Linked DNA regions of Paraglaciecola sp. L3A3. The protein of the gene in region 3 interacts with the protein of the main gene of each other region in a pairwise test. Links are inferred from orthologs where the notes say so. Each region holds a gene or a part of one and is shown on either strand. Other genes may lie near its edges.

Region 1 (8,594 bases), 4.1 Mb from region 3 along the record:
GTGTTGAACGTTGTGACTTAGTCGCTGATCAGTTGATATTTTCAGCTCTAGCATCGAGTTATGCTGTGGTCACAGATGATGAAAAAGAATTAGGTGTGTGTGTGGTTGATATTGGTGGTGGCACCATAGATTTAGTGGTTTATACCGATGGGGCCATTCGTCATACGGCAGTGATCCCGGCTGCGGGTAATCAAATAACCAGTGATATAGCGAAAATATTTCGCACGCCAATTAGCCATGCCGAAGAAATAAAAATTAACTACGCCTGTGCTTTAAAAGACATGGTGAGTATGGAAGAAAGTATTGAAGTACATAGTGTTGGTGGTCGTCCTTCAAGAGCTATGTCGAGACATACTCTGGCTGAGGTAATTGAACCTCGATACCAAGAATTGTTTGAACTGGTACACGATGAAATTCGTAGCAGTGGTTTAGAAGAACAAATCGCCGCAGGTATTGTGTTAACAGGTGGGACCGCGAAAATGGAAGGGGCTGTAGAATTTGCTGAAGAAATTTTCCAAATGCCAGTTCGTGTCGGCGCACCATTGGCAATGAAAGGCTTATCAGAATATGTAGAAGACGCTAAGTTTGCTACTGCTGTAGGGTTATTACAGTACGGCAAAGAACACTTAGTTAATCAATTGAGTGCCAAAAACAAAACCAGCGATGGTGTTTGGCAAAGAATTAAAAGTTGGTTTAATAACGAGTTTTAATCACTCGTATTTAAACGCTAAAAATAGGCAGCAGGCAAGGATTTAACCCTGACTGCTTTTATGTACAAACCGGAGAGTAAATATGTTTGAGTTAATGGATAGTCATAACGAAGAAGCGGTAATTAAAGTTATTGGTGTTGGTGGCGGCGGTGGTAATGCTGTTGAACACATGGTTGCGCAAAATATTGAAGGTGTAGAATTTATCGCCATCAATACTGATGCCCAAGTGTTACGCAGTTCTACAGCCAATGTTACTTTACAAATTGGTTCTGGTGTGACGAAAGGTCTAGGTGCGGGTGCTAATCCAAATATTGGACGCCAAGCGGCTGAAGAAGACAGAGAAACCATACGTCAAAGCTTAGAAGGTGCTGACATGGTATTTATTACCGCTGGTATGGGTGGTGGTACTGGAACAGGCGCTGCACCAGAAGTGGCTAAAGTAGCAAAAGAATTAGGTATTTTAACTGTGGCTGTTGTCACTAAACCTTTTCCTTTTGAAGGTAAAAAACGTACCGATTTTGCTGATCAGGGTATCGAAGAATTATCTAAATACGTTGATTCTCTGATTACGATTCCAAACGAAAAGTTATTAAAAGTAATGGGCAAGGGCACTCCTTTGTTACAAGCTTTTAGTGCGGCCAATGATATTTTAAGTGGTGCAGTTCAAGGTATTGCTGAATTGATTACACGCCCAGGTTTAATTAACGTGGATTTCGCCGACGTGAGAACAGTCATGTCTGAAATGGGCACGGCCATGATGGGTAGTGGTACTGCAAGTGGTGAAGATAGAGCTGAAGAAGCATCTGAATCTGCTATTGCTTGTCCATTATTAGAAGATATTGATTTATCTGGCGCTAGAGGTATTTTGGTTAATATCACTGCTGGTCCTGATTTCTCTATCGATGAATTTGAGACTGTCGGTAATGCGGTAAAAGCTTTTGCATCAGAAAATGCCACTGTGGTTGTTGGTACTGTAATTGATATGGAAATGACTAACGAACTGCGCGTAACTGTAGTTGCTACAGGTATTGGCGCTGAGCGTAAACCTGATATTTCATTAGTTTCTAGCCGCGCTGCTAAAGTGATGGCTGATAGTGGTGAATTTAAATTGCAAGCTAATGGGTCTGGATCTATGCCTAGTTCGAGTGCAATGCCTGATACTGCTAAAACGATAGTGGCGGAAGACAAAGTTGAAGCGGCAAGTGATTTGGAATATTTAGATATTCCAGCATTTTTGCGCAAACAAGCTGATTAAATTGACTCTAACAATAGAGTAGGCTGTGAATATAACTATTATGGGATAATACACCTATAAAAGGCGATATATGACAGTTTTTTGACAGCGCACTATGTTTTAATGTATTATATGCGCCGCTTTTTATTCTAATAAGTTATTGAGTTAAAAAGGTTTATGATTAAACAACGTACCATTAAACAATCTGTTCAAGAGACAGGGATTGGTCTACATAAAGGTGACAAGGTCACTATGACTCTCCGGCCTGCGCCTGCGAATACTGGAATAGTATTTCGCCGCGTTGATCTTGAGCCTTATGCGGATATCCCTGCTAGAGCAGATTCTGTAGGCGATACTATGCTTTGTACATGTATTAGTAATGCCGATGGTGCGAAGATTTCTACTGTCGAGCATTTGGCCTCAGCCTTAGCGGGTTTAGGGATTGACAATATTATTGTTGAAGTCGACAGTGATGAGCTTCCTATCATGGATGGTAGTGCGAGTCCGTTTATCTTTTTATTACAATCTGCTGGTATCGAAGAACTTAATGCCGCTAAACGCTTTATTAAAATAATTAAACCTCTTCGAGTTGAGGAGGGTGACAAGTGGGCTGAACTTCGTCCATATGAAGGTTTTAGAGTAGACTTTAGAATCGACTTTGATCACCCTGTTATAAGTCAAACTCGTCAGCATATGGTGTTAGATTTTGATTCATCTTCGTATGTTAATGAAGTGAGTCGTGCTCGAACCTTTGGTTTTATGAAAGATCTTGAATACATGAATTCACTTAACTTAGCTTTAGGTGGCAGCATGGAAAATGCAGTTGCCCTTGATGAGTATCGTGTATTAAATCCTGAAGGTTTGCGTTATAGCGATGAATTTTTAAAACATAAAATTCTAGATGCAATCGGTGATTTATATTTATGTGGCCACAGTATTGTTGGTGAACTAGTTGCCTATAAAACAGGTCATGGTTTAAATAATAAATTGTTGAATGCTTTATTAAACAATACTGAATGTTGGGAGTTTGTAGGTTATGAAACTCCCGAACAAATGCCTATCAGTTATGCATCCCCAGTTTTGGTAAACTAATTAGTTTACCAAAACCTTGTTTCCCTCCAGTAAACGAATATATTTTTGCTAAATTAAGTACTGTAGTTGTCAAATCGTTTACGCTACAAAGCTTTGATATTATTGCTTTAGATTGTTATAAGTCATTTTAGATAATGTGACTTATATGGTAATCTTTGTGAAGTGGTGATATATAGCTACTAGTTTGTGCATAAAACAAACAGTAAGTAATGACTTAGATACCTGCATAAAGTATCTCAATTTCATTCTATAGCTTAATCTTTTCACATACCAAATATTGATAATACCTAAGGTCCATATCTGCAATGAAATTAACTTTGCTTTTTAGAAGTAACAACCGACGTTTTGCGTTGGATATAAATCGACAAAAATTGACGATAATGTTGCTTGTTGCCTGCGGATTATTTTTAGTGTCTAGTCGCTCGACGACCTCTCCTGAAGAAAGTATTGCACGAGTTCAATATGCGCAATCTGGACTTGAACAACAAGCAACTGAAATCGAACTATTAAGAGACACAACTAAACAACGTTACTCTGGCATGTTGTTAAAATTAGCTGAAATGCAAAGCCAAATTCAGCGCTTGGACGCCTTAGGTTCAAGATTAGTTGCCCAAGCAAAATTAAATCCAGATGAATTTAATTTTGGCCAAGAGCCTAATATGGGCGGGCCTCTAAATACGTCAGGTGTTGAGTTACAAGCCCAAGATGAGTTATTGGTGAAAATGGAAAACATGTTAGAAACCATTCAAGATAAGTCTCAACAACTGTCTGCACTTGAATCTATCTTATTAAGTCACCATATAGAAGAACAGAGCCAGTTAGCAGGTAAACCGATTCAATCCGGTTGGTTGTCTTCTTATTATGGTGTGCGCAAAGACCCGTTTAATGGTATGCCCGCTATGCATAAAGGATTAGATTTTGCTGGTAAAGAAGGTAGTGCTGTTACAGCAACAGGGGCTGGAGTTGTCACTTGGGCCGGTAGTCGCTATGGCTACGGAGAACTAGTAGAAATAGATCATGGGCAAGGGTTAAAAACTCGTTATGGCCATAATAAAGAAGTTAAAGTAAAAATTGGTGATGTTGTCACTAAAGGACAAAGTGTTGCGGTAATGGGAAGTACAGGACGCTCTACTGGCCCTCATGTTCATTACGAAGTTTTACGTAAAGGCAAACAACTAGATCCGCTACCTTTTGTCTATCGAAAAGGCTCTTAATAGCTGGATATAATAGTAGTAAAAAATTTGTAATATAAAATCGGCTCCATGTGAGCCGATTGTTTATTTTAGTATAAAGGCTTATGCCTTAGGGGTTAACACACTCAAGTGTGTAATTGAATTAATCATTTAGATTGGAAGCTGTAAATCGATGTTTTCGAGTATTCTCACCAAAATTTTCGGTAGTCGTAACGACCGTACGTTAAAAAAACTTAGTAAATCTGTCACCTTAATTAATCAGCTTGAAACTGAATATGAAGGCTTAAGTGACGAACAACTGCAAGCTAAAACGTCAGAATTTAAACAGCGCTTAGAAAAAGATGAATCGACAGATGACATTTTAGTGGAAGCATTTGCCGTGGTGCGTGAAGCCAGTAAACGTGTTTTCAACATGCGCCATTTTGATGTGCAAATGTTAGGTGGGCAGGTGTTACATCAAGGCAAAATTTCTGAAATGCGTACTGGTGAAGGTAAAACATTAACCTCTACTTTACCCACTTATTTAAACGCAATATCAGGCAAAGGTGTGCATGTTATTACGGTCAATGATTATTTAGCTAGTCGAGATGCTGATTGGAGTAAACCATTATTTGAATTTTTAGGGTTGTCTGTTGGTTGTAATATCCCAGGAATGAATCATCAGCAAAAAAAGGAAGCTTATGCTGCTGATATCACCTATGGAACTAACAATGAATTCGGTTTCGATTATCTTAGGGATAATATGGCCTTTAGCCCTGAAGAAAGAGTGCAACGTTCATTACATTTTGCGGTAATTGATGAAGTTGACTCAATCTTAATTGATGAAGCTCGAACCCCTTTAATTATTTCTGGTCAGGCTGAAGATAGTTCTGAGTTGTATCGTCGAATAAATGTGGTGATCCCAGAGTTAGTACAACAAGAAAAAGAAGACGAAGAAGGTCAAGTTGGTGAAGGTCATTTCACTATTGATGAAAAAGGTAAACAAATCCATTTAACTGAAAATGGACAAATTTTTGTAGAGCAAGTTTTACAACGTGAAGGCATTTTGCCTGAAGATGAATCATTGTTTGCAGCAGCCAATATTTCTCTTCTTCACCATGTAAATGCAGCACTTAAAGCTCATAAGTTATTCTCTAAAGACGTCGATTACATAGTTAAAGACAATGAGATTGTTATCGTTGATGAGCATACTGGTCGTACTATGGAAGGCCGTCGTTGGTCAGAAGGGTTACACCAAGCTGTTGAAGCTAAAGAAGGGGTTAATATTCAAAACGAAAACCAGACCTTAGCTTCTATTACCTTCCAAAACTATTTTAGATTATATGACAAACTATCAGGAATGACTGGTACGGCAGATACCGAAGCTTTCGAATTTCAAAGTATTTATGGCTTAGATACAGTAGTTATCCCGACAAATAAACCTATGCTTCGTGACGATAAGGCAGATCTTATCTTTTTGACTGCTGAAGAAAAGTACGAGGCCATAGTCGAAGACATACTTGACTGTGTTAAACGTGGACAACCGGCGTTAGTGGGGACTGTTTCAATTGAAAATTCAGAACTTATCTCAGGGATATTAAAGAAACATAAAATCCCTCATAAAGTATTGAATGCTAAGTTTCATGAACAAGAAGCTGACATTATTGCTCAGGCGGGTAAACCTGGGGCTATCACAATAGCCACTAATATGGCTGGCCGTGGTACTGATATTGTCTTAGGCGGTAATTGGCAGGCTGAAATTGATAAAATTCATGATCCTAAACCTAGCAAAGTAGAAAAAATTAAAGAAGATTGGAAAATTGCTCATGATGCCGTTATTGCTTCAGGCGGTTTACATATTATTGGCACCGAGCGCCATGAATCTCGTCGTATAGATAACCAGTTGCGCGGTCGTTCAGGCCGTCAAGGTGATGCAGGTTCTTCACGTTTTTACTTATCTTTAGATGATGCATTAATGCGTATCTTTGCTTCTGAGAAAATGGGCAATATGATGAAACGTCTAGGTATGGAACGAGGAGAAGCAATAGAACACCCTTGGGTCACTCGTGCTATAGAAAATGCCCAGCGTAAAGTCGAAGGTCGTAACTTTGATATGCGTAAACAATTACTTGAGTACGATGACGTAGCTAACGATCAACGTAAAGTAATCTACGAACAGCGTAATGAGTTATTAGATGAAGGTGATATAAGTGCCACAATAGCAGCCATTCGAGAAGATGTGGTAAGTGGTATAGTTGATCAATATATTCCACCACAATCTTTAGAAGAAATGTGGGATGTAGCTGGCTTAGAAGAGCGCTTTAAAGGTGAGTTTTTATTAGAAGTACCTGTGCAAAAATGGCTTGATGAAGACGATAAGTTATATGAAGAAGTAATCCGTGAGCGTATCTTAGAAGAAGTCGTGAACGCTTATAAAGCTAAAGAAGAAATTGTTGGCCCACAAGTTATACATCAGTTTGAAAAAGCAGTGATGTTGCAAAACTTGGATAGCCACTGGAAAGAGCATTTAGCGGCTATGGATCATCTTCGTCAAGGTATTCATTTACGTGGATATGCTCAGAAGAATCCAAAACAAGAATATAAACGTGAGTCTTTTGAGTTGTTTTCTGAAATGTTAGAAAACTTGAAAGTAGAAGTGGTGACAATTCTAAGTAAGGTACAAGTTAAAGCTCAAGAGGACGTAGAAGCGGTAGAAGAACAGAGACGTCAGGCTGATGATACACCTAAAAACTTTGAACATAATTCACCTAATGAAAATTCTGAATCACAAGAGCAAAATCAAGGGCCAAGAGCTGTAGTTCGTGATACACCTAAGGTCGGCCGTAACGATATTTGTCCATGCGGTTCTGGTAAAAAATATAAACAATGCCATGGTAAATTAACTTAATAAATTGTTAGCTAATAAACTTTAAAAGTCGGACGAAAGTCCGATTTTTTGTTTCAGGAGTAAAAGAGTTGAAAGTAATAGATGTTGCGGTGGGTGTGATTAAAAGGGCTAACAATATTTATATCAGTAAACGAGCTGATTCTTTGCATCAAGGGGGCAAATGGGAATTTCCAGGAGGAAAGTGTGAAGTCGGTGAATCTGTTGAGCAAGCATTAAGCCGCGAGTTAAAAGAAGAAATTGGTATTGAGGTTGTTTCTCAACAAGAATTCTTGATCATTGAACATGACTATGGTGATAAAAAGGTCAGATTGAACGTGCATTTAGTTGATGATTTCAACGGTGAGGCCACACAGCAAGAAGGTCAATTAGCAAAATGGGTAGCGATTGGGCAGCTTAATCAATATGAATTTCCGGCTGCAAACGTAGACATTATTAAGCTTCTACAGCAAGAGTACTAATGATTGTTGGCATGGGGAGTTAATTGTTCCATAATTATTTCTTGCGGATTAAAGTTGTAATTTTCTCGCTGAGGATTTAAAAATTTACTGTATCCATTGATACGTGTTTCAGACCATTTGGGGTGCTTTAAAAAAGCCCCCATTTCACCTACATTACTAACGTCTAAAAGGCTCATTTTAGTTTTAATGACAGTGCCAGTTTGTTGCTTGAAATCTCTATCGTTTAGATAGTCAAAAAATAGAATTAGTGCTAGTCCCCCTTCTAGAAAATGCCCTCCTAGACTCATATTGAGACTTCCATCTTTGATTTTATCAATGCTTGATGGTGACCAATCCATGCTACCGATTACTGTGCTTTTTGGCAGCATAAGATTAAACTCTTCAATTCCATCTTGTAGACCATAAGCCATAACATCACTCGCTATCCAAAAAGCATGTATATCCTCGTGACGCTTAAAAATGGTACTTGTCATCTTCTTCACTAATTTTCGCTCCCAATTGCCGTAAACAATATTAAGTAGCTTATTATTTTTATCGGTTTGCAAAACACTATTCATGCCGTTAATACGTTGTTTGCTAACTGCTGAATAGCTCGCTCCAGTGATAGCAAATATGTTCACGTTACAATGTGAAGAAGGGCATCTATTGGCTCTAGAATGTTGTAAAATAGCTGTCGCCAATTGACCTCCTGCCAATGTGTCATCCGGCGATAAGTGCGCTAGCCACAGGGGGAATTGTTCTCTTGGAAGTCCTAGTTCAGAAAATTGAGTGGGCGAAATATCTGAATTTATAGAAATCAATGGAATTTCTCTATCATCTAGCAAGGTTAGTATTTTTGTTTCTGAGCCCACCCAAAAGGAAGTGATTATGAGGTCTGGTTTTTGTGCTTGTGAATCGAGAATATTTTGAATATAAATTGAAGCACCAAATCTGTCTCTAAACTCTTCTGGTGGATACGCAACGTCTAATTCGAAATTTAAAGTGTCTGAAACGGCTTGGGCGAAATTGACTTGAGAATCC
Region 2 (3,607 bases), 4.1 Mb from region 3 along the record:
ACAATTACTTAATTTACCTTACACGGGGACCGGCGTTTTAGGCTCTGCTTTATGTATGGACAAGATCCGCAGTAAACAAATTTGGCAAAGTCTAGGTTTACCCACAGCAAATTACAAAATTGCTGATAAAAGAAGCTTTGATGCAGGATCATGCGGGGCTATAATGGCCAGCTTAGGGGAAGAAGTAATGGTTAAACCTGCGCAAGAGGGATCTAGCATAGGTATGGCCCGAGTGAAAAATGCGCTACAACTAGAAACTGCCATTCAAGACGCTTTTAAATATGATAATAAAGTTTTGATTGAGCAGTTCGTTCATGGTTCAGAATATACTGTCAGCATATTGAATGGCAATGCTTTGCCATCGATTAGTATGTCTACCCCACGCGAATTTTATGATTATGCAGCTAAATATCAGTCTGATAACACCCTGTACTCTTGTCCAAGTGATTTATCCGTAGAGGAAGAAAGCCATTTAGCTGAATTGGCTTTAGAAGCATTTGATGCGGTTGCGGGTTCTGGTTGGGGACGTGTCGACTTCATGCGTGATCAGTTAGGACGTTTTTATTTGTTAGAGGCAAATACAGCACCTGGGATGACTGAAAAAAGTTTAGTGCCAATGGCTGCAAAACAGGCTGGGTTCAGTTTCGCGGAGTTATCATTTGCAGTGCTTACGACTTCGGATCAAATAAGATGAGTGATTTGCCATCATTAGATAAGCCAAATAAAGGTCCTCAGTTTTATCTGGGACTTGTATTTTTTATCATAGTGATGGTGCTGTTGATTTTTGCAGGCTTAAAATTGCATGCTTGGTTAGAGGATGAACAACAAGCGCCTGTGCAAGAAATTTTTATTTCTGGAGACAGACATTTTATTGAAGATCAACAAATTGAAAATTTGGTTAGGCGCACGCAGCCAGGTAGTTTTTTTGAACTTGATGTGGAAGCAACCCATCAAATTGTCGAAGCAATGCCTTGGGTGTATCGAGCTTCAGTAAGGAAACGTTGGCCCAGCGGCTTGGAAATATATGTTGTAGAACAGAAACCTGCTGCGATATGGAATGGAGACATGTTGTTAAATCAGTATGGTGATTCATTTAATGCCCAACTAGATGAAGACGATCTAGTTATGAGTTCGCAGCTACCCAATTTGTTTGGGCCTGGAGGCAGTGAACAAACAGCCTTGCAAGGCTATAAAAATATGCAGTCTTTGTTAGATGTAACTGGGTTACATATTATAGAAATGTTTTTAAGTGAAAGATTTGCTTGGAATTTACAATTAAATAATGGCGTGAAGTTAAATTTAGGTCGCACTGAATTTATCGATAGATTGCAGAGGTTTGTGGATTTATTACCACTAATTTCAAAACAAAATAAACAAATTGATTACGTAGATTTACGTTATGACACTGGTTTGGCTGTAGGTTGGAAAACCTTAGATAAAGCCGCCTAACACTAAAATTAAAGAGAGTTATATACCGTGAGAATGAAGCAATATGTCTAAAGGTACAGAAAGAAAGCTGATAGTTGGCTTAGACATAGGCACCAGTGATGTAAAAGCTGTTGTAGGTGAATTGTTAGACGACAACTCTATTAGCATTGTTGGAGTAGGCACTCATTCATCCAAAGGTATGGATAAAGGCGGTGTGAACGACCTGAATATGGTGGTCAAATCTGTTAAGCGTGCTGTGCATGAAATGGAATTAATGGCTGATTGTAGTGTTTCATCAGTCTTTATGTCTATTTCTGGTCGACATGTTAAGTGCCAAAATGAAAGTGGCATGGTACCGATTAATAATCAGGAAGTGACCCAAGAAGATGTTGATAATGTAGTGCATGCTGCTCGTTCTGTGCCTATTGCAGCTGAGCGTCGTTTATTACACGTACTACCTCAAGAATTCACTATTGATGTGCAAGAAGGAATAAAAAATCCTATTGGTATGTCAGGCGTCAGAATGGAAGCCCAAGCGCATATTATTACTTGTGCTGATGATATGGCAAAAAATTTAGTCAAATGTGTTGAACGTTGTGACTTAGTCGCTGATCAGTTGATATTTTCAGCTCTAGCATCGAGTTATGCTGTGGTCACAGATGATGAAAAAGAATTAGGTGTGTGTGTGGTTGATATTGGTGGTGGCACCATAGATTTAGTGGTTTATACCGATGGGGCCATTCGTCATACGGCAGTGATCCCGGCTGCGGGTAATCAAATAACCAGTGATATAGCGAAAATATTTCGCACGCCAATTAGCCATGCCGAAGAAATAAAAATTAACTACGCCTGTGCTTTAAAAGACATGGTGAGTATGGAAGAAAGTATTGAAGTACATAGTGTTGGTGGTCGTCCTTCAAGAGCTATGTCGAGACATACTCTGGCTGAGGTAATTGAACCTCGATACCAAGAATTGTTTGAACTGGTACACGATGAAATTCGTAGCAGTGGTTTAGAAGAACAAATCGCCGCAGGTATTGTGTTAACAGGTGGGACCGCGAAAATGGAAGGGGCTGTAGAATTTGCTGAAGAAATTTTCCAAATGCCAGTTCGTGTCGGCGCACCATTGGCAATGAAAGGCTTATCAGAATATGTAGAAGACGCTAAGTTTGCTACTGCTGTAGGGTTATTACAGTACGGCAAAGAACACTTAGTTAATCAATTGAGTGCCAAAAACAAAACCAGCGATGGTGTTTGGCAAAGAATTAAAAGTTGGTTTAATAACGAGTTTTAATCACTCGTATTTAAACGCTAAAAATAGGCAGCAGGCAAGGATTTAACCCTGACTGCTTTTATGTACAAACCGGAGAGTAAATATGTTTGAGTTAATGGATAGTCATAACGAAGAAGCGGTAATTAAAGTTATTGGTGTTGGTGGCGGCGGTGGTAATGCTGTTGAACACATGGTTGCGCAAAATATTGAAGGTGTAGAATTTATCGCCATCAATACTGATGCCCAAGTGTTACGCAGTTCTACAGCCAATGTTACTTTACAAATTGGTTCTGGTGTGACGAAAGGTCTAGGTGCGGGTGCTAATCCAAATATTGGACGCCAAGCGGCTGAAGAAGACAGAGAAACCATACGTCAAAGCTTAGAAGGTGCTGACATGGTATTTATTACCGCTGGTATGGGTGGTGGTACTGGAACAGGCGCTGCACCAGAAGTGGCTAAAGTAGCAAAAGAATTAGGTATTTTAACTGTGGCTGTTGTCACTAAACCTTTTCCTTTTGAAGGTAAAAAACGTACCGATTTTGCTGATCAGGGTATCGAAGAATTATCTAAATACGTTGATTCTCTGATTACGATTCCAAACGAAAAGTTATTAAAAGTAATGGGCAAGGGCACTCCTTTGTTACAAGCTTTTAGTGCGGCCAATGATATTTTAAGTGGTGCAGTTCAAGGTATTGCTGAATTGATTACACGCCCAGGTTTAATTAACGTGGATTTCGCCGACGTGAGAACAGTCATGTCTGAAATGGGCACGGCCATGATGGGTAGTGGTACTGCAAGTGGTGAAGATAGAGCTGAAGAAGCATCTGAATCTGCTATTGCTTGTCCATTATTAGAAGATATTGATTTATCTGGCGCTAGAGGTATTTTGGTTAATATCACTGCTGG
Region 3 (8,547 bases):
ACCTTTATTCCAGCCTATTACTCAGTGAGCGAAGAGGCAGGAGCTTCAGCTCCTGCTTTGCAAAATACTCATGTTAATGTAAGTAGTAGTAATTTTACTTATCTAGGGCAGGCTATATCATTTTCCAAAGAATCGACTTTATTGATTACCCCTAAAAATGCACTAGACCAAGTCACAAAAAATTATATTTATGGCGGTTGGAACTACGCACCGACTCTAACGGATTTAAAAACCGCTGCTAAATTGAGTTTTACTGATACTAGTAGTTATGTGGGAAGTTCTCAGGTCGTCCATCAAAATGCGCCCATAATGACTACAGTGGCAGCAGAATTTGCTCAGCGTATAGAACTGTTTGATACTCAGGTAACATATAATAAGGTTGATTCTAGTAATCTGATGTATGGTCCTGTTGACCCTTTTGATGCAAAGTTAAATATTAATTTTTTAGCGCCATTTTTTACTGACGAAAATGGAATTTGTTATCGTCAAAATTATGCAGATAGCAGTTGTGATGGTTATTATTTTAATGATGTGGAAGGAGCTAACCTGCGTTTTGGGCGTTTAGCATTGCATAGTAATTACGGCCCTGAAACTGAAGCACTTCAAGTGCCATTAATAGCTGAGTATTATCAAGGTGGGAAATGGTTAACAAATATCGATGATAATCAGACTGCGATTAATTTTGATGAAGCTACTGGGCATTTAATTTTGAAACCTTTAGGCAGTGTTGATTTGACCGATGACCTTAATAATATTTCTAGCGATGGCATTTTGCTGTTGGGGGAAGCTGATAAAATTGGAGATTTAATTTTTAATGGCCCTAATTCGCAAGGCGAAGTCTTATTACAGTTAAATACGCTGTTGGCGCCAACAACTTGGCCTGAATATTTAAATTACGACTGGAATGGAGATAAAGTCATTTGTAATTTAGCGACGTGTCCTGATGGTCCTGACTCTGGTTCTGCTGCAGACGAGACGGATTATCCTAATGCAACTATCAGTTTTGGCTTATTTAGAGGCAATGATCGTATTATTCAGTGGCGAGAGGTGTTTAACTAAGCTTAGAGTAAAGGGGAACCTAGTAAATAAATCAACTTTGCATGTCTAACATGCTTGCGCTTTTTGTTATAACTCAATAGCATAGGCTGACAAAGTTGTGAGTTGGCAGGCTATCGCCTGTTTTGTATCATAACAATAAAAATAGTTGCCATTAGGCAATCAGTTTGGAACCCAATAATGAACCGTATAGCTCAACTGACTTTTATCGTTGCCCTTTCTTTTAGCCAATTTATTTTGGCTGCTTCAGTTTCTGATATTGAACAAAAAATTTCTAGCAAACAATCCGAATATGACAATTACAACAGTAATTTAGATGCTGAAATAGGTGTTGCAGGATCTTTAGAAAGAGAATTGGCTGAATTAAGACAAAATGTCACTTTGGCAGAAGCTGATCGGCAATCAGCTTTGATAGAAATGAATATTCAGTACGAAAAAGTCATTGATAATCCTGATCTAGATATTACCCCTGTGCGTGCAACATACGCAAAAGCGGTAAGAACTCACAAAGCAATTAAAGATGCGATTACAAGTAAATACAATGAATGGCAAACTAAATTACAAGATATTGAGCAAATGCAGGTGTCTAAACATAGCTTGCTAAATACCATTGAAGGGCTGAAAGAGCAATTACATGGCGCCCGTATAGATCGTTTGTACCAAGAGTTTAATCGAAACGAAGCTGTAGTTGTTAGCCATAAAATTGCATGTGATAAAGATGAAACCTTATCTAAATGTACTGAACGAGGTAAATCATTAGCTAAGCAGAAAGCATCAAAACGCTTTTTGGATAGTGTTTACGATAGTTTAAGTGAAGCAGAACAAGCCAAAAAAAGAAGACAAACGACAGACGCTTCAGTTCAAGTTTTACGTAGTGAAGTGGCTGATAGCAACTTTAGTGGTCAAGGTAACTATAACGTTAAGATGAATTTGCAATTGCAAGGCAACTTGAAGCGTTCAGAAGGGTGTGAATTATTAGGTTTAGATAAACGTTATTGTGCCAATGTTAAACGTTCTAAAAATGTTAAAATTTCTGCTGCACCCCCTATACTAGTGACCGACGAGTCTGTTATGTATGAATTAACAGTACGCTCAAATGTGTTTGATGACGAAGTATTTATTAATGGAGTCAGTTATGGCTCAACTAAGTTACAAATCATGTTACCTACTGGTGAACATGAAGTGGAAGTAGTGAAACGTGGGTATGAGCCGAGTCGTCAACAAATTACCTTAAACGAGTCAAAAACTCTTAGGGTTGAATTGGATAGAGCGCAATATCGTTTTAGTAAAGGTGAGCGTATTCAAGATATTTTAGCCGGTGACATTCCAGGACCCAATTTAGTGGTAGTGCCAGCAGGTAATTTCCGTATGGGTGACATCACAGGGTTAGGTTTAGCTAACGAAAGGCCAGTACAAACTAAAAATTTAACACAATCATTTGGTATCAGTGAAACTGAAGTCAGTGTGAAAGAGTTTGAGATATTTGTGAATGCCACAAGTTATGTGACAGACGCTGAAAAAGATAAAGGTTGTGCATCTTACCAAGAAGGAAAAGCGGTGTGGGAAGACAACCGTAATTGGCGTAGTCCTGGTTTTATGCAAAATGAAACTAGTCCTGTAGTTTGTGTGAGTTTAAAGGATGCTCAGGCATATGTTGATTGGATTTCTAAAGCAAGTAGCCACGCATATAAATTGCCAACAGAAGTCCGTTGGGAATATGCCGCTAGAGCCGGTAAAGAAACAGATTACTGGTGGGGTGTAGGCGTAGATACTGATAATGCCAACTGTGGTTGGTGTGGTAGCCAATGGTCTAATGTTAGTACTGCTCCAGTGGGCTCATTTGAACGTAATGACTTTGGTTTGTTTGATACAGTAGGTAACGTTTGGGAATGGACTGTTAGCGATAAAAACGCGAGTAGAGCGGTAGTTCGAGGTGGAGCTTGGAATTTTGCCCCTCGATTAGCTCGGGCGTCAACTCGAATGGAGTTAGATGGTAGCTTCCGTTCAAACTATATTGGTTTTAGAGTAGTAAGAGAACAGTAAATTTATACATAAATTATGTACAAATAAAAATCCCGACTTATTGTCGGGATTTTTTTGTTTGCATATTTTAGGGCAATCCGAATTAGCAAGTATCATAGCAAGACGACTAAATTACTATGCACTCAAAATGATCTAGTGGCTTTATAATTTAGCTATACGGTCATTTATTTACTTAGATTGGTATTACTAACAAAAAAAGTGCCAAAACTGCATTTATTATCATCTTGTTGAACCTCAACCCTTGCTGAAATCTAGGTGCGTTGGTAAAGTTAGCGGATATTTATAAATTACCAACCAGGATTCGGTTTTTCCATGTTTAAGAAGCTTCGGGGAATGTTCTCTAATGATTTGTCCATCGACCTCGGTACAGCAAACACTCTGATTTATATTAAAGATCAGGGAATTGTTCTTAATGAGCCTTCAGTTGTTGCTATTCGTCAAGAGCGAGCCGGTGGACCTAAAAGTGTTGCCGCAGTGGGTCGTGAAGCGAAACAAATGTTGGGTAGAACACCAGGTAACATAAAAGCGATAAGACCTATGAAAGATGGTGTTATTGCAGATTTTTATGTGACTGAAAAAATGTTACAGCATTTTATCAAACAAGTTCATGATAATAATTTTTTACGTCCTAGCCCTAGAGTGCTGGTATGTGTACCTTGTGGTTCAACCCAAGTTGAACGTAGGGCGATTCGCGAATCTGCTCTAGGAGCTGGAGCTCGTGAAGTTTATCTAATTGATGAGCCAATGGCTGCCGCTATTGGAGCGGGCTTACCTGTTTCAGAAGCCACAGGTTCAATGGTAGTAGATATAGGTGGTGGTACCACTGAAGTCGCTATTATTTCATTAAACGGTATTGTTTATTCGTCTTCAGTACGGATCGGTGGTGATAAGTTTGATGAAGCCATCATTTCATATATTCGTCGTAATTTTGGTTCACTTATCGGTGAAGCGACAGCAGAGCGAATTAAGCATGAAATTGGTGCTGCCTATCCTGGTGAAGAAGTGAAAGAAATCGAAGTGCGTGGCCGTAATTTGGCCGAAGGTGTTCCTCGTGGATTTACCCTTAATAGCAACGAAATTTTAGAAGCTTTACAAGAACCGTTAACCGGTATTGTCTCTGCAGTTATGGTTGCTTTAGAGCAATCCCCGCCGGAATTAGCATCTGATATCTCTGAACGAGGCATGGTGTTAACAGGTGGTGGCGCATTATTGAAAGATTTAGATCGTTTGTTGATGGAAGAAACCGGCATTCCTGTTGTAATTGCTGATGATCCTCTAACTTGTGTGGCAAAAGGTGGTGGTAAAGCTTTTGAAATGATCGATATGCACGGTGGCGATCTTTTCAGTTACGAGTAATTGGAAGAAATTTAATATAGTAAGTGAGGCAGCTTTAAGCTGCCTTCAGGCAAACGTACATGAATCTAATGTTTTCTAGAGGTCCCTCTCTACAAAGTCGCCTAGCTCTAGGGTTGTTATTGTCGGTAGCCTTGATCTTGTTTGATCATAAATTCAATGGATTCGGTACAACCCGCGTTTACCTTAATTCTTTGGTGAGTCCATTACAATATTTAGCCAATTTACCCGGCGAAATGTTGAATGCTAGTGCCAATCGCTTGGTCTCTCAGGAACGACTAATAGAAGAAAATGCTAAATTGACTCATGATGCAGTGTTAATGAGTGAGCAGTTGCAACGTTTTACTTTTTTACAGCAAGAAAATGTGCGTTTACGTCGTTTGTTAAACTCTCCTGTGAAAAATGGCACTAAAAAATCAGTTGCTGAATTAATGGCGGTGGATAACAATCCTTACAGTCATCAGATAGTGATAAATAAAGGAGCAATAAACGGCGTTTTTGAAGGACAACCTGTGTTGGATGATAATGGTGTGGTGGGGCAAATCATGCAAGTAAGTTCAACTAATAGTCGGGTGTTATTACTAGCGGATGTCACTCATTCTATTCCTGTTCGAGTTGCACGTAATAATGTACGCTTAGTCGTTTCAGGTTCTGGCAGTTTACGTGAATTATTTATACCTCATGTCCCTCACAGTAGCGATCTAAAAGTGGGGGATTTATTAATATCATCTGGGTTAGGCAATGTATTTCCCGAGGGATATCCAGTGGCGAAAGTTAGTTCAATTATTCGTGATGAAAGCCGACCTTTTGCTCAGGTGACGGCTGTTCCTGTGGCACAACTGGACAGGTTAAAGTATTTATTATTACTCTGGCCTAGTGAAGATTTAACTAAAGAGGCCCTAGCAGAATGAGTTTCCGTAACTATTCTATAGCGCTGAGTCTTATGATTGCCCTGGTGTTACAGATAACACCTATGCCAGCAATAGTTGATCTTTATCGACCTGATTGGGTCATGTTAGTACTGAGTTATTGGGTTTTAGCGTTACCTAACCGAGCGAATGTAGGTGTGGCCTTAGTTGCCGGCTTATTCTTAGATATTCTGGTTGGTACTAGCATGGGAGTACATAGTTTTGCTCTGTGTTTAACCACATATGTTCTGGCTGCCAATTATCAAAGGTTACGAAATTATTCGGTTTGGCAACAATCTATTGTGATTGGATTGCTTAATGCTTTATATAACTTAGTTATCTTTTGGTTATTACATTTATTAACAGATATCTACTTTCTATTTGATTACTTATGGCCTGTAGCAAGTGCTATGGTAATTTGGCCTTGGCTCTTTTGGTTATTACGTAGAATTCGTCGTCAGTTAAGATTACATTAAATATGCTTATTTTAGCATCTCAGTCCCCTCGTCGAGTTGAGTTACTTAAGCAACTTGGTGCTAATTTCATCCAGTGTTCAGTCAACATTGATGAAACTCCAATAATAAATGAAAATCCGAAATCGTATGTTCTTAGAATGGCCAAAGAAAAAGCCCTTACAGGTTTTACTAGAGCTAAAGATAAAACGGCTTGGGTTCTGGGGGCGGATACCAGTGTTGTATTTGAAGGTACTATATTAGGTAAACCGGAAAACAAATCGGCTGCTCACAATATGCTGAAGTTACTGGCTAATAACACCCATCAAGTCTATACCGCAGTGTCTATAACAGGAAATAAACAACAAAAAACGATATTAGTTGAAACTCAAGTGCAATTTGCTCCTCTAACCAATAGTCAGATCGATTGGTATTGGACTACTGGTGAGCCACAAGATAAGGCTGGAAGTTATGGTATACAAGGTTTAGGCGGACAATTTGTGAAACAAATTAGTGGTAGCTATAGTGCAGTAGTAGGCTTACCTTTATATGAAACAAAGTCATTATTAATGGAATTTGGAGTACTGAATGAGTGCTGAATTATTAATTAATGTTACACCGTCTGAATCTAGAGTGGCATTAATCGAAAATGGAATTTTGCAAGAAATTCATATTGAAAGACATACCAAGCGTGGTTTAGTAGGTAATATTTATCGAGGCAAAGTCAGTCGAGTTTTACCTGGTATGCAGGCGGCGTTTGTCGATATCGGTCTAGACAAAGCGGCCTTTTTACATGCATCGGATATTGCTATACATAGTGAAATAGAAGAAGAAATTAATTCTAATCATATTGAAAAGCAAGATATACGAGAGTTAGTCAGAGACGGTCAGAACATTGTTGTACAAGTAGTAAAAGATCAAATAGGCACAAAAGGTGCGAGATTAACTACTGACATAACTATTCCCTCTCGATATCTGGTGTTTATGCCTAGTGTAGAACATGTAGGTGTGTCGCAAAGAATTGAAGATGAAGCAGAAAGAGAGCGTTTAAAAGGGCTAGTTCAAGACTTTTGTAGCGAAAATGGCGGTTTTATTTTACGCACAGCCGCTGAAGGAGTGAAAGCCCAAGAGCTGACACAAGACGCAGATTTTCTAAGGCGCTTGTGGGATAAAATACGTTCAAGAATGAAAAATAAATCTCATATTTTGTACGAAGATTTACCTTTAGCTAGACGGGTTTTACGAGATTTTGTGGGGACCGAACTTGATAGAATACGTATCGATTCGAAGTTGTCCTTTAATGAATTACAACAATTCACTAAAGAATACGCTCCCGAGCTAAATAAGTTATTGGAATATTACCCAGGTGATAGACCTATTTTTGATCTGTATGACGTTGAAAATGAAGCTCAACGTTCATTAGAAAGACGAGTTGATTTAAAATCTGGTGGCTATTTGATCATAGATCAAACTGAAGCTATGACTACAATTGATATTAATACTGGGGCATTTGTTGGGCATCGAAATTTAGAAGAAACCATTTTTAATACCAACATTGAAGCGACTCAAGCTATTGCTAGACAGCTTAGGTTACGTAATTTGGGTGGCATGATATTAATCGACTTTATTGATATGTCGGATGCCGACCATAAAAGACGTGTAATGCACAGCTTAGAGGTCGCATCTAGTAAAGATCGAGCTAAAATTAATATTCATGGCTTTACTCAACTGGGTTTAATTGAAATGACCCGCAAACGTACCCGTGAAAGTTTAGAGCATATTTTGTGTGGTGAGTGCCCGGTTTGTAAAGGTAGAGGGTCAGTCAAAACAGTTGAGACTGTTTGTTTCGAAATCATGCGTGAAATTGTTCGAGTTAACCGCGCTTACGATGCAGATAAATTTGTAGTATATGCCTCACCAGCAGTAGTTGAAGCACTGTTAGGTGAAGAATCTCATATGTTGGCTGAGTTAGAAATGTTTGTCACTAAACAAATTAAAGTACATACAGAAGCTTTATATAGCCAAGATAAATTTGATGTAGTTATGATGTAAATGACACAAATGAGAATATAAATAACGTGAAAAAAGAGTCGAAGTCAGCGTCATTTTATGTCGCCTATGTGATCAAAAAGCTTTGGGCCCTTGTTGCCTTGAGCTTAGTTGTGATTGCGGTGACTTTAAGTGTCGTGCGTTATTCTTTGCCTTACATGAATGAACAAAAACACTATTTAGAAGATTGGTTATCTGCACAAGTCGGCACACAAATTGTTATTGGTGAAATTACTGCTAAATGGCAAGGGGTAGGGCCTGCTATTGTACTTCGTGATGTGCAACTTGCCAATAATGATAAGTTACCTATAAAGCTGAGTATTGCTGAAACCGCCATCGAAGTGGATTTTTGGGAATCGATACTTGCCAAGCAAATACAGTCGAATAAATTCGATCTAAATGGATTAGAGCTAACCATAGATCTGGCTTCAATAGAACAAGAAGAAGCAGAAGCTCCAATTATTGATGCTCTCGAAGAATTATTTTTACAACAACTACAGTTATTCTCAATTAGTAACAGCAAAATTATTATTGATACTCCTCATGATCAACAAGTTGTCGTTATTGACCAAGTGTCTTGGGTCAACAAAGGTTTACATCATCAAGGTGTTGGTCAATTACAGATTGAAGATATAGCCAAAAATTCTGCATCTTTTATTCTGGATTTACATGGTGATGAGAAAGAG

The links.
Region 1: the proteins of GQR87_RS00950 (region 3) and ftsZ interact in binary tests that used the Escherichia coli proteins (3 or more experiments, as listed by UniProt). The link is inferred for Paraglaciecola sp. L3A3 from one-to-one orthologs.
Region 2: the proteins of GQR87_RS00950 (region 3) and ftsA interact in binary tests that used the Escherichia coli proteins (3 or more experiments, as listed by UniProt). The link is inferred for Paraglaciecola sp. L3A3 from one-to-one orthologs.

The regions. Positions count from the first base shown.
Region 1 is NZ_CP047023.1:4,299,891-4,308,484, reverse strand. Bases 1-2,878 are described here. They hold ftsZ (cell division protein FtsZ), read left to right. Parts: upstream 1-792; coding sequence 793-1,965; downstream 1,966-2,878. Other genes in these bases: lpxC (UDP-3-O-acyl-N-acetylglucosamine deacetylase), read left to right, coding at 2,122-2,878; ftsA (cell division protein FtsA), read left to right, coding at 1-710. Also shown: more of lpxC, read left to right, coding at 2,879-3,036; GQR87_RS17895 (M23 family metallopeptidase), read left to right, coding at 3,342-4,250; preprotein translocase subunit SecA, read left to right, coding at 4,402-7,116; 8-oxo-dGTP diphosphatase MutT, read left to right, coding at 7,185-7,574; GQR87_RS17880 (ABC transporter substrate-binding protein), read right to left, coding at 7,571-8,594. UniProt on the Escherichia coli protein: Essential cell division protein that forms a contractile ring structure (Z ring) at the future cell division site. The regulation of the ring assembly controls the timing and the location of cell division.
Region 2 is NZ_CP047023.1:4,306,890-4,310,496, reverse strand. The notes cover bases 811-3,607. They hold ftsA (cell division protein FtsA), read left to right. Parts: upstream 811-1,492; coding sequence 1,493-2,722; downstream 2,723-3,607. Other genes in these bases: ftsZ (cell division protein FtsZ), read left to right, coding at 2,805-3,607; GQR87_RS17915 (cell division protein FtsQ/DivIB), read left to right, coding at 811-1,449. In the rest of the region: GQR87_RS17920 (D-alanine--D-alanine ligase), read left to right, coding at 1-694; more of GQR87_RS17915, read left to right, coding at 691-810. UniProt on the Escherichia coli protein: Essential cell division protein that assists in the assembly of the Z ring. May serve as the principal membrane anchor for the Z ring.
Region 3 is NZ_CP047023.1:223,088-231,634, forward strand. What follows is about bases 2,603-5,433. They hold GQR87_RS00950 (rod shape-determining protein), read left to right. Parts: upstream 2,603-3,411; coding sequence 3,412-4,455; downstream 4,456-5,433. Other genes in these bases: GQR87_RS00945 (formylglycine-generating enzyme family protein), read left to right, coding at 2,603-3,099; mreC (rod shape-determining protein MreC), read left to right, coding at 4,515-5,363; mreD (rod shape-determining protein MreD), read left to right, coding at 5,360-5,433. Also shown: GQR87_RS00940 (LamG domain-containing protein), read left to right, coding at 1-1,059; more of GQR87_RS00945, read left to right, coding at 1,237-2,602; more of mreD, read left to right, coding at 5,434-5,836; GQR87_RS00965 (nucleoside triphosphate pyrophosphatase), read left to right, coding at 5,839-6,411; rng (ribonuclease G), read left to right, coding at 6,401-7,864; GQR87_RS00975 (YhdP family protein), read left to right, coding at 7,891-8,547. UniProt on the Escherichia coli protein: Forms membrane-associated dynamic filaments that are essential for cell shape determination. Acts by regulating cell wall synthesis and cell elongation, and thus cell shape.